One region of the Xylanimonas protaetiae genome, then DNA from elsewhere that is predicted to be linked to it. Evidence: riboswitches for the same ligand, from Rfam matches in the RefSeq annotation. Region 1 holds a riboswitch; the other holds the start of a gene.
What was found. Region 1 has a riboswitch for thiamine pyrophosphate ahead of thiM (hydroxyethylthiazole kinase). Riboswitches for the same ligand answer to the same signal wherever they lie in the genome.
Positions count from the first base shown of each region.

Region 2: linked by a shared signal. The riboswitch ahead of ET471_RS06275 (thiamine ABC transporter substrate-binding protein) and the one ahead of thiM (hydroxyethylthiazole kinase) in region 1 are both predicted to bind thiamine pyrophosphate.

Region 1 covers NZ_CP035493.1:2,472,728-2,478,147, forward strand. The annotation lists gene dxr (1-deoxy-D-xylulose-5-phosphate reductoisomerase) at 1-304, shown strand, start outside; gene thiD (bifunctional hydroxymethylpyrimidine kinase/phosphomethylpyrimidine kinase) at 335-1,399, opposite strand; gene thiE (thiamine phosphate synthase) at 1,396-2,112, opposite strand; gene thiM (hydroxyethylthiazole kinase) at 2,109-2,945, opposite strand; TPP riboswitch at 2,934-3,034, opposite strand; gene ET471_RS11440 (purine-cytosine permease family protein) at 3,192-4,625, shown strand; gene ET471_RS11445 (M50 family metallopeptidase) at 4,635-5,420, shown strand, end outside.
Region 2 covers NZ_CP035493.1:1,386,103-1,391,522, forward strand. The annotation lists rRNA gene ET471_RS06260 (23S ribosomal RNA) at 1-1,312, shown strand, start outside; rRNA gene rrf (5S ribosomal RNA) at 1,428-1,544, shown strand; gene ET471_RS06270 (DUF4235 domain-containing protein) at 1,626-1,871, opposite strand; TPP riboswitch at 2,048-2,152, shown strand; gene ET471_RS06275 (thiamine ABC transporter substrate-binding protein) at 2,223-3,305, shown strand; gene ET471_RS06280 (ABC transporter permease) at 3,344-5,053, shown strand; gene ET471_RS06285 (ABC transporter ATP-binding protein) at 5,053-5,420, shown strand, end outside.

The DNA of each region.
Region 1 (5,420 bases):
CTGGACGCAGGCGACCGCCTGGACGTTCGAGCCGCTCGACGAGACGACGTTCCCGGCCGTCGGCCTGGCCCGGGCGGCCGCCGCCGCGTCCGCGACGCACCCCGCCGTCTACAACGCCGCCAACGAGCAGGGCGTCGCGGCGTTCCTCGCGGGCCGGATCGGGTTCCTGGACATCGTCGACACGGTCGAGCGGGTGCTCGGCGAGCACGACGGCGTCGCGGCCGCCGCCGTCATCCTCGCCGACGTCGAGGGCGCCGAGGCGTGGGCGCGCGCCCGGGCGGACGAGCTGCTCGCGCGGCGCTGAGACCGAGCATCCCCTGAGGGGCGCCTCGGCTCAGCGCGCCGCCCAGCCGTGGTCGACGGGGCCGTGCCCCGACCAGGCGCCCGGCGCGCCCGGCACGCCCAGCAGCCCGGTGCCGCCGACGTGCAGCGACCGGCCGGCGGCCAGCGCGCCCGTCAGGTAGTCCTTGGCCGCCCGGACCGCCGCAGGCCACCCGCCGGCGCCCGGGCGCAGCACCGCGCACGCCGAGCTGAGCGTGCACCCGGTCCCGTGCGTGTTGCGGGTCGCGACGTGCGGGCCGGCGAGCGCGACGACGACGCCGCCCGGCCCGGCCAGGTGGTCGACGGCGAGGCGGGCGGCGGCCGCGTGGTCGCCGGTGCCGCGGGAGGCAGCCTCGCCGGGCGCCTCGGGCGCCTCGGGCGCCTCGGGCGCCTCGGGCGCCTCGGGCGCCCCGGTGGCCGGCAGGTGCCCGCCCTTGACCAGCGCCCACCGGCCGCCCGCGGGCGCGGGTGCACCCTGCGCGGCCGCGAGCGCGAGGATCGCGCGGGCCTGGTCGGCCGCCTCGGCCGCGTCGCGGGCCTCGTCGGCGCCCAGCAGGACGGCGGCCTCGGCGAGGTTGGGCGTGACGAGGTCGGCCAGCGGCAGCAGCCGCTCGCGCAGCACGGCCTCGGCCTCACGGGCGAGCAGCCGGTCGCCCGACGTCGCGACCATGACGGGGTCCAGCACCACGACGGGCGCCGCCACCCCGGCCCGGGCGGCCATGGCGCGCAGCCCCTCGATCGCGTCGGCGACCGCCCCGGCGACGGCGGCGTCGCTCGTCATGCCGATCTTCACGGCGTCGACCGCGACGTCGGCCAGCAGCGTCTCGAGCTGGGCCGTGACCATGTCGGCCGGCACGGGGTGGACGCGCGTGACGCCGACGGTCGACTGGGCCGTCAGGCCCGTGAGCACCGCGCAGCCGTAGCCGCCGAGCGCCGCGAACGTCTTGAGGTCCGCCTGGATCCCGGCGCCGCCCGAGGGGTCGGAGCCGGCGACGGTCAGGGCGACGACGGGGTGCCCGGCGGGGCGCCGGCCATTCGCCCCGTCCGCCGCGGTGCCGCCCGCGGCGGGCCGGCTCATCGTGCCCGCCACGCGTGCGCGAGCGCGGCCGTCGCCGCGCGCGGGTCGGGCGTGCCGCACACCGCCGAGACGACCGCGGACCCCACGGCGCCCGCCGCGCGCAGCGCGGGCACGTCGACGGCCCGCAGGCCGCCGATGGCGACGCAGGGCGGCGCGCCCGCCGCGCGGGCGGCCGCGGCGACGGCGGCGAGCCCGTCGAGCCCGATCGCCGGGCGGGCGTCCGCCTTCGACGTCGTCGCGTGCACGGGCCCGACGCCCAGCAGGTCGAGGGTGCCGGCCGGGAGCGCGGCCGCGGCGACGGCCTCGGCGGGCGTCGTGACGCTCAGGCCCAGGTGCCGGCCGGGCCCGAGCAGCCGGCGGGCCGCCACGGGGTCGAGGTCGTGCTGGCCGACGTGCGCGCCGTCGGCGCCGATCGCGAGCGCGACGTCGACCCGGTCGTCGACGACGAGCGGCACGCCGGCCGGGCGCAGCACCGCGAGCAGTGCCTCGCCCAGCGCCGCGAGCTCGCGCGTGCTCGCGCCCGGGTCGCGCAGCTGCACGGCGGTGACGCCGCCCGCGAGGGCGGCACGCACCGTGTCGAGGACGCCCGCAGGACCGCCGCACCGCACGGTGTCGGTCACGAGGTAGACGGCCGGGTCGAACGCGCCGCGCACGCCCGGTCCCGCGGGCGAGGCGCCCGGTCTCACGGCCGCCGCGGCCAGGTCCGCGCTCATGCCGCCGCCCCCACGGGCTCGGCCACGAGCCCGGCGCGCGCGCCGACGACGGCGGGCTCGACGTCGTCGATCCGGTCGAGCAGCGCGACGGCGAACGACCCGGTCGTGGGTGCCGTCGCGGCCGCGAGCTCGCCCGCGACGCACATCCACGCGGTCGCCGCGGTCGCGGCCAGGAGCCGGTCGTCGGTCACCGCGGCGCACGCCGCGACGAGCGCGCCGAGCGAGCACCCCACGCCCGTCACGCGCGTGAGCAGCGGGTGGCCGGAACGCACGCGCACCACGCGGGCGCCGTCGGTGACGAGGTCCACCGCCCCGCTCACGGCGACGACGGCCCCCGACTCGCGGGCGAGGCGCAGCGCCGTGGCGCGCACGCCGTCGGGCGTGTCCAGCGAGTCGACGCCGCGCCCGCCCTGCCCGCCGGCCAGGGCCGCGACCTCCGACGCGTTGCCCCGCACGATCGTGGGCCCGACGGCGAGCAGCTCGGCCGCCAGGGCCGTGCGCAGGGGCAGCGCCCCGATCGCGACGGGGTCGAGCACCCACGGCGTCCCCGCGTCGACCGCCGCGTGCGCGGCGACGCGCATCGCGTCGGGCTGCTCGCCCTCGACGGTGCCGAGGTTGGTCAGCAGCCCGTCGGCGACGCGCGCGAACCCGCCCGCCTCGACGGGCGTGGCGACCATCGCGGGCGCCGCGCCCGCGGCGAGCAGCACGTTCGCCGTGACGTTCGTGACCACGGTGTTCGTGATGCAGTGGACGAGCGGGCCGGTCGCCCGGACGGCGGTCACCACGCCGGCGACGTCGCCGGGGGTGAGGACGGACGGCATGACGGTGCTCATGAGCGTTCCCTTCGCTAGCACTACCTAGATCAGGTTCGACGGGTGCATCTCAGCCGGACCGTCCAGGTCCGGCGCCCCGCGCCGACGCCCACCCTAACCGCGGCTAGGGTGTGCCTGCGCCCCTGACCAGGGGCCGCGTCCAACGGGAGTCCGGGATCCGCGCAGCGGCCGCCGGGCTGAGAGGGCGGCCGGGTGCCGCCGACCGATCGAACCTGTCCGGCTCACACCGGCGTAGGGAGGACCGTGATGGCGTCTGCCGTCCCCGTTCGCGAACCTGTCCACGGCCCCGGCGAGGCACCACCCGCCGAGGGCTCCGTCGAGGCCCCCGTCACGCTCGACGGACCGCCCGTGCGCGTGCACCGCGGGCGCGACCACCTCGGGCTGTGGGCGAGCCTCGGCGTCAGCCTGCTGGTGCCCGTGGTCGCCGTCTACTTCGTGCCCACGTCGCTCGCCGCGACGTTCGTCGCGATCGGTGTCGGCACCCTGGTCGGGTGCGGGCTGCTCGGGGCGGTCGCGGCGATCGGCGCCCGCACCGGCGAGCCGGCCATGGTCGTCTTCCGCGGCCTGCTCGGCGCCCGCGGGTCGTGGGTGCCCACCGCGCTCAACGTGCTGCAGTGCCTGGGCTGGGCGTGCTTCGAGGTGTGGATCATCGGCCGCGCCGCCTCGGGCGTCTGGCCGCAGGTGCCGCGCTGGGTGTTCGTCGTGGCCGCCGGGGTGGTCGCCACCGCGATGGCGCTGCGGCCCCTCGGGTCGGCGGCGCTGCTGCGGCGCGCCGCGGTCGTCGTCGTCGTCGCGTGCTCGGCGTACTTCCTCGTCGACGCCGCCCGGCGCCCGCTCGGGCCCGTCGGCGCGGGCGGGTGGCGCGGGCTGTGGACCAACGTCGACCTCGTGGCCTCGATGTCGGTGTCCTGGATCCCGCTCGTCGCGGACTACACCCGGCACGCGCGGCGCGGCACCGCGCGGGGCACCGGCGTCGCCGTCGGCGTCGGGTACGGCCTGGCCTCGGCGGCGTTCTTCTGCGTCGGGGCGCTCGGCCTGCTCGCCTACCGCCCGGCCGACGGCGACCTGGTCGCGGCGCTGCTCGCCGTGCCGGCGGGCGCGGTCGCCCTGGCGATCCTCGCCGCCGACGAGGTGGACCAGGCGTTCGCGAACGTCTACTCCACGGCCGTGAGCCTGCAGAACGTCGCACCGCGCGCCGACCGCCGCCTGCTCGCGCTCGGCGTGGGGGCGGTCGCTACCGCGCTGGGCGTCCTGGTCGACGACGGGTACGCGTACGAGGGGTTCCTCCTGCTCATCGGCGCGGTGTTCACGCCGCTCGGGGCGGTGCTCGTCGTCGACCACTGGGTGGTGCGCCGCGGCCGCTACGACCTGCGCGCCGCGGCGCCCGCGCGGCCCTGGCTGTTCGTGCCGTGGGTGGCGGGGTTCGTCGCGTTCGAGCTCGTCACGCCGACGTTCGTCGCGCTGTGGCCGGCGTGGGGCACGGCCTGGGGGCGGGCGCAGGCGGCGCTCGCCATCCCGGCCGACAACGGGTGGTCGGCGGTCGTGGCCGCGCTCGTGGTGGCCGGGGCGCTCACGCTCGCGGTCGCCCCGCTGGACCGCCGCCACGCGGACCGGGCGGCACGCGACGCCCCGCAGGTCGCCACGCCCGCCGCCCAGGAGGCGGTCAGCCCGGGCGCCTAGGCTGGGCGGGTGAGCATCGTCGTCGGGATCCTGGTCGTCGTCATCGGCGTCGCCCTGTCCATCGCCCTGCACGAGGTCGGGCACATGGTGCCCGCCAAGAGGTTCGGCGTGCGCGTCAGCCAGTACATGATCGGGTTCGGCCCGACCCTCTGGTCGCGGACGAAGGGCGAGACGGAGTACGGCCTCAAGGCGTTCCCGCTGGGCGGGTTCGTGCGGATGGTCGGCATGATGCCCCCGGCGCCCGCGGGCGCCCGCCGGACCGGCCGCGGCTTCTTCTCGCAGGTCATCGCGGACACGCGCGACCAGTCGGTCGAGGAGATCCGCCCCGGCGAGGAGCACCGCGCGTTCTACAACCTGTCGACGCCCAAGAAGCTCGTGGTCATGCTCGGCGGCCCGGTGATGAACCTCTTCCTCGCGGTCGTCATGACGGCGTCGTTCTTCGCCATCGGCCTCACGCAGCAGACGACGACGGTCGCGTCGGTGAGCGCGTGCGTCCCGACGGCGACCGGCGCACCCTGCGACGCCGCCGACCCGGCGCCCGCCACGGCCGCGGGCCTCCAGCCGGGCGACCGCGTCGTGTCCTACGACGGCCAGAGCACCACGACGTGGCGCGCCCTGCTCGAGGCGATCGACGGCACGGCGGGCCGTGCGGTGCCCGTCGTCGTCGAGCGCGCCGGGCAGGAGGTCACGCTCACCGTGACGCCCGTGGACGCGGAGCGCGCCGTCGTCGACGCCGCGGGCACCCCGGTCACGGACGCCGACGGGAACGTCCAGACCGTCAGCGGGGCGTTCCTC
Region 2 (5,420 bases), 1.1 Mb from region 1:
TCTAGCCGCCCGTACCCCAAACCGACTCAGGTGGTCAGGTAGAGAATACCAAGGCGATCGAGCGAATCGTGGTTAAGGAACTCGGCAAAATGCCCCCGTAACTTCGGGAGAAGGGGGGCCTGAACCGTCAACCACCTAGCGTGGGGACGCGGGGAGGGCCGCAGAGACCAGGGAGAAGCGACTGTTTACTAAAAACACAGGTCCGTGCGAAGTCGCAAGACGATGTATACGGACTGACGCCTGCCCGGTGCTGGAAGGTTAAGAGGACGGGTCAACCTTTGGTGAAGCCCAGAATTTAAGCCCCAGTAAACGGCGGTGGTAACTATAACCATCCTAAGGTAGCGAAATTCCTTGTCGGGTAAGTTCCGACCTGCACGAATGGCGTAACGACTTCTCCGCTGTCTCAACCGCGAGCTCGGCGAAATTGCACTACGAGTAAAGATGCTCGTTACGCGCAGCAGGACGGAAAGACCCCGGGACCTTTACTATAGCTTGGTATTGGTGTTCGGTGCAGTTTGTGTAGGATAGGTGGGAGACTATGAACCCCGGGCGCCAGCTCGGGGGAGTCAACGTTGAAATACCACTCTGACTGCAACGGATATCTAACCTCGGTCCGTCATCCGGATCAGGGACAGTGCCTGGTGGGTAGTTTAACTGGGGCGGTTGCCTCCCAAAATGTAACGGAGGCGCCCAAAGGTTCCCTCAGCCTGGTTGGCAATCAGGTGTCGAGTGCAAGTGCACAAGGGAGCTTGACTGTGAGACCGACAGGTCGAGCAGGGACGAAAGTCGGGACTAGTGATCCGGCGGTGGCTTGTGGAAGCGCCGTCGCTCAACGGATAAAAGGTACCCCGGGGATAACAGGCTGATCTTGCCCAAGAGTCCATATCGACGGCATGGTTTGGCACCTCGATGTCGGCTCGTCGCATCCTGGGGCTGGAGTAGGTCCCAAGGGTTGGGCTGTTCGCCCATTAAAGCGGTACGCGAGCTGGGTTTAGAACGTCGTGAGACAGTTCGGTCCCTATCCGCTGCGCGCGCAGGAAACTTGAGAAGGGCTGTCCCTAGTACGAGAGGACCGGGACGGACGAACCTCTGGTGTGCCAGTTGTACTGCCAAGTGCACCGCTGGTTAGCTACGTTCGGGAAGGATAACCGCTGAAAGCATCTAAGCGGGAAGCCTGCTTCAAGATGAGGTTTCCATGAACGCAAGTTCTGAAGGCACCCAGCGAGACCACTGGGTAGATAGGCCGGATGTGGAAGGCAGGACCAACGACTGCCGCAGCTGACCGGTACTAATCAGCCAACAACTTCAACACACACACTTACACTTGCTACGCGTCCACTGTGCGGTTCCCGAGAAACGGGCAACCACCCCCACCCCCGCCCCCGACCAGGGCGGGAACACGGGGGCACCCGACAACTCGATACTGTTACGGCGGTCATAGCGTAGGGGAAACGCCCGGTCCCATTCCGAACCCGGAAGCTCAGCCCTACAGCGCCGATGGTACTGCCCTGGAGACGGGGTGGGAGAGTAGGACGCCGCCGGACACCCTTCAACGAAAGACCCCGCACCCACCGGTGCGGGGTCTTTCGCACACCCAGGATCGGGAGTCCCGGACGAGAGACGGCTCAGGCGGCCGGCTTCGCGGCGAAGCGTGCGACGGCGCGGGCGGCACCCCGGTGCGCGAGCCGGCGGGCGAGGACGGCGACGCCGCCGGACACCGCGGCGAACGTGACGGCCTGGACGATGGTGATCTCGTCGTTGTCGAGGTCCTTCGGGGCGGACCGGCCGGTGCTCTTCTCCCAGATCATCCCGACGGCCTTCTGGGCCAGCCAGCCCGCCGCCAGCGTCAGCACCGCCGTGCCGATCTTCACGGTCAAGGGTTCGTCCCTCGTGGTCACGTGCGTCCTCCCGGCTCTGCGCCGAACGGTGGTCGTCGTCGCTGGTCCACGGTATCCCCAGGCCGGAGGCGGGCGCCCGGGGGCGGGCCCCCGGACCGGTCATCCGCGAGACACGGTCGAGCGGTCCGGACCTGGGGCGTTACGCTGGTGGGGAACGACAGGGGAGCGCCACCGGGCGCTGAGAGTGCGGACCACCGCAGACCCTCGAACCTGATCCGGCTAGCACCGGTGGAGGAAGTCGGGCTTCTCGATCCCTGTGCGCTGTCAGCGCGCTCACGCGACGACGGTGCACGGGCCCCCTTCTCGACCCTGAGGAGGATCACCATGACAGCCAAGTCACTGCGCGCCCGCGCCGCGGCCGTCGTCGCCGTCGGGCTGCTGCCCGCCCTGGCCGCGTGCTCGAGCGGTACGCCGAGCGGCGGTGCGAGCCCGAGCGGCGGCGACACCGTCACGCTCGTCACGCACGACTCGTGGGCGGTCTCGGACGACGTCATCGCGAAGTTCGAGCAGGAGAGCGGGTTCACGGTCAAGCAGGTCGCCATGGGCGACGCCGGCACCCTGGCCAACCAGGTGGTGCTGACCCAGGGCTCGCCCGTGGGCGACCTCGTCTTCGGCATCGACAACACGTTCGCGTCGCGCGTCATCGACGCCGGCGCGCTCGAGCCCCACGTCCCGGCCGGGCTGGCCGAGTCGGCCACGCCGCTCGTCCTCGGCGACGGGGCGCTGATCCCGATCGACCTGGGCGACGTCTGCGTCAACACCGACGTCGCGTGGTTCCAGGAGCGGGGGCTCGCCGAGCCCGAGACGCTCGAGGACCTCGCCAAGCCCGAGTTCAAGGACCTCATGGTCGCGCTGAACCCCGCGTCGTCGTCGCCGGGCATGGCGTTCATGCTGGCCACCATCGGCGCGTTCGGCGACGACGGGTTCGGCGGCCAGGGCTGGACCGGCTACTGGGAGGCGCTCAAGGCCAACGGCCTCAAGGTCGCCGACTCGTGGGAGGACGGGTACTACACGGAGTTCTCCGGCGCGGGCGAGGGTGGCACGCGACCGATCGTCGTGAGCTACTCGACGTCGCCGGCGTTCACCGTGACCGACGACGGCACGGCCACCACGACGCGTGCCCTGCTCGGCACGTGCTTCCGGCAGGTGGAGTTCGCGGGAGTCCTCGCCGGCGCCCAGAACCCCGAGGGGGCCCGCGCGCTGCTCGACTTCCTGGTCTCGCAGCCGTTCCAGGCCGACATCCCCGGTCAGATGTACATGTACCCGGCCGACTCCTCGGTCGAGCTTCCGGCCGAGTGGACGCAGTTCGCGCCGCTCTCGGACGCCCCGTTCGAGGTCGACCCCGCGGACATCGCCGCGAACCGCGACGCCTGGCTCGACCAGTGGACCGCCGCCGTCGGCGGCTGACCGCACACGACGCGGCTGGGGGTGCTGCAATGGCCGGGATGACCCGCGCCCGGGCCGCCGTCTCGGCACCCTCAGCCGTGTGGTGGGGAGTGGCCGTGCTGCTGCCCCTCGCCTTCCTCGGCGTGTTCTTCGCCTGGCCCGCGGTCACGCTGGTCGCGCGCGGGTTCCTCGCCGAGGGCGGTGGCGTGGACCTCGGCGGGCTGCGCGACGTGCTGGGCAACCCGCGCACGTGGCGGCTCGTCGGGACGACGCTCGCGCAGGCGACCGCCGGGTCCGCGGCGTCCGTGCTGCTCGGGCTGCCCGTGGCGTACCTGCTGTACCGGACGCGGTTCCCGGGGCGCGGGCTGCTGCGCGGCCTGGTGACGGTGCCGTTCGTGCTGCCGACCGTCGTCGTCGGCGTCGCGTTCCGGGCGCTGTTCCAGACCGGCGGGCTGCTCGGCTGGGCGCACCTGGACGGCACCTTCGTGGCCGTCGTCGTCGCGCTCGTGTTCTTCAACGTGTCCGTCGTCGTGCGGACCGTGGGCGGGCTCTGGGAGCGGCTCGACCCGCGTGCCGAGCAGGCCGCGCGGGCGCTCGGGGCGTCGCCCGCGCGGGCGTTCCGCACCGTGACGCTGCCCGCGCTGAGCCCGGCCCTAGCCTCCGCCGCGGCCGTCGTGTTCCTGTTCTGCGCGACGGCGTTCGGCGTCGTGCTGGTGCTCGGCGGGCTCGGGTACGGGACCGTCGAGACGGAGATCTACCGGCGCACCACGCAGTTCCTCGACCTGCGCACCGCCGCGGTGCTCTCCATCCTCCAGCTCCTGGTGGTCACCCTCGCCCTGTGGGTCGCCGGGCGCGCCCGCGCGCGCCGCGAGCGCGCGCTGCACCTCGAGCACGAGGACGTCGCCGCGCACCGGTGGAGCGTGCGCAGCGTGCCCGACGTCGCCGCCGCGGTGGCGACGTCGGTCGTCGTCGGCGGGCTCGTCGTACTGCCGCTCGCCGGGCTCGTGGGGCGCTCGTTCCGGGGGCCCGACGGCGCCTGGGGGCTCGCGAACTACCGGGCCCTCGGCACCACGGGCGGGCGCAACGCGCTCGCCGTGACGGTGTGGGAGGCGCTCGCGAACTCGGTGCGCACGGCCCTCGTCGCGACGGTCATCGCGGTCGTCGTCGGGGGGCTCGTCGCGCTGGTGGTGTCGCGTCGGCCGCGCGCCCGCGTCGCGCGGAGGGCCGTCGGGCTGCTCGACGCCGTCGTCATGCTGCCACTCGGGGTGAGCGCGGTGACCGTCGGGTTCGGGTTCCTCATCACGCTCGACCGGCCGCTCGGGCTCGACGTCGACCTGCGCACGTCCGGGCTGCTCGTACCCATCGCGCAGGCCGTCGTCGCCGTGCCCCTCGTGGTGCGCACGGTCCTGCCCGTGCTGCGCGCGATCGACCCGCGCCTGCGGCAGGCGGCGTCCGTGCTGGGCGCCGCGCCCGGACGCGTGCTGCGCGACGTCGACCTGCCGATCGCGCTGCGGTCGCTCGGGCTCGCGATCGGGTTCGCGTTCGCGGTGTCCCTGGGCGAGTTCGGCGCGACGGCGTTCCTCGCCCGGCCCGACTCCGCGACGCTGCCCGTCGTCATCTTCCGGCTCATCGGCCGGCCCGGGGCGGAGAACTACGGCATGGCGCTGGCCGCGTCCGTGGTCCTGGCGGTGCTCACCGCCGTCGTCATGATGCTGGCCGAGCGGCTACGGGGGGACCGCGCCTCGGGCGCGGCCGGAGGGGAGTTCTGATGGGCTCTGTGGACGAGACGACGGCGGGCGGAGGGCTCTCCGTGCGGGGGGCCGTCGTGCGGTACGACGACGGCGGGCGCGGCGGCGCCGGGACGACGGTCGCGGTCGACGGCGTGGACCTCGACGTCGCCGACGGCGAGATCCTTGCGCTGCTCGGGCCGAGCGGGTGCGGCAAGTCGTCGCTCCTGCGCGCCGTCGCGGGGCTCGAGCCGCTCGCGGGCGGCACCGTCACGTTCGACGGCGTCGACCTGGCCGGGGTCCCCGTGCACCGGCGCGGGTTCGGCCTGCTGTTCCAGGACGGGCAGCTGTTCGCCCACCGCGACGTCGAGCGGAACGTCGCCTACGGGCTCGAGATCGCCGGCATGCC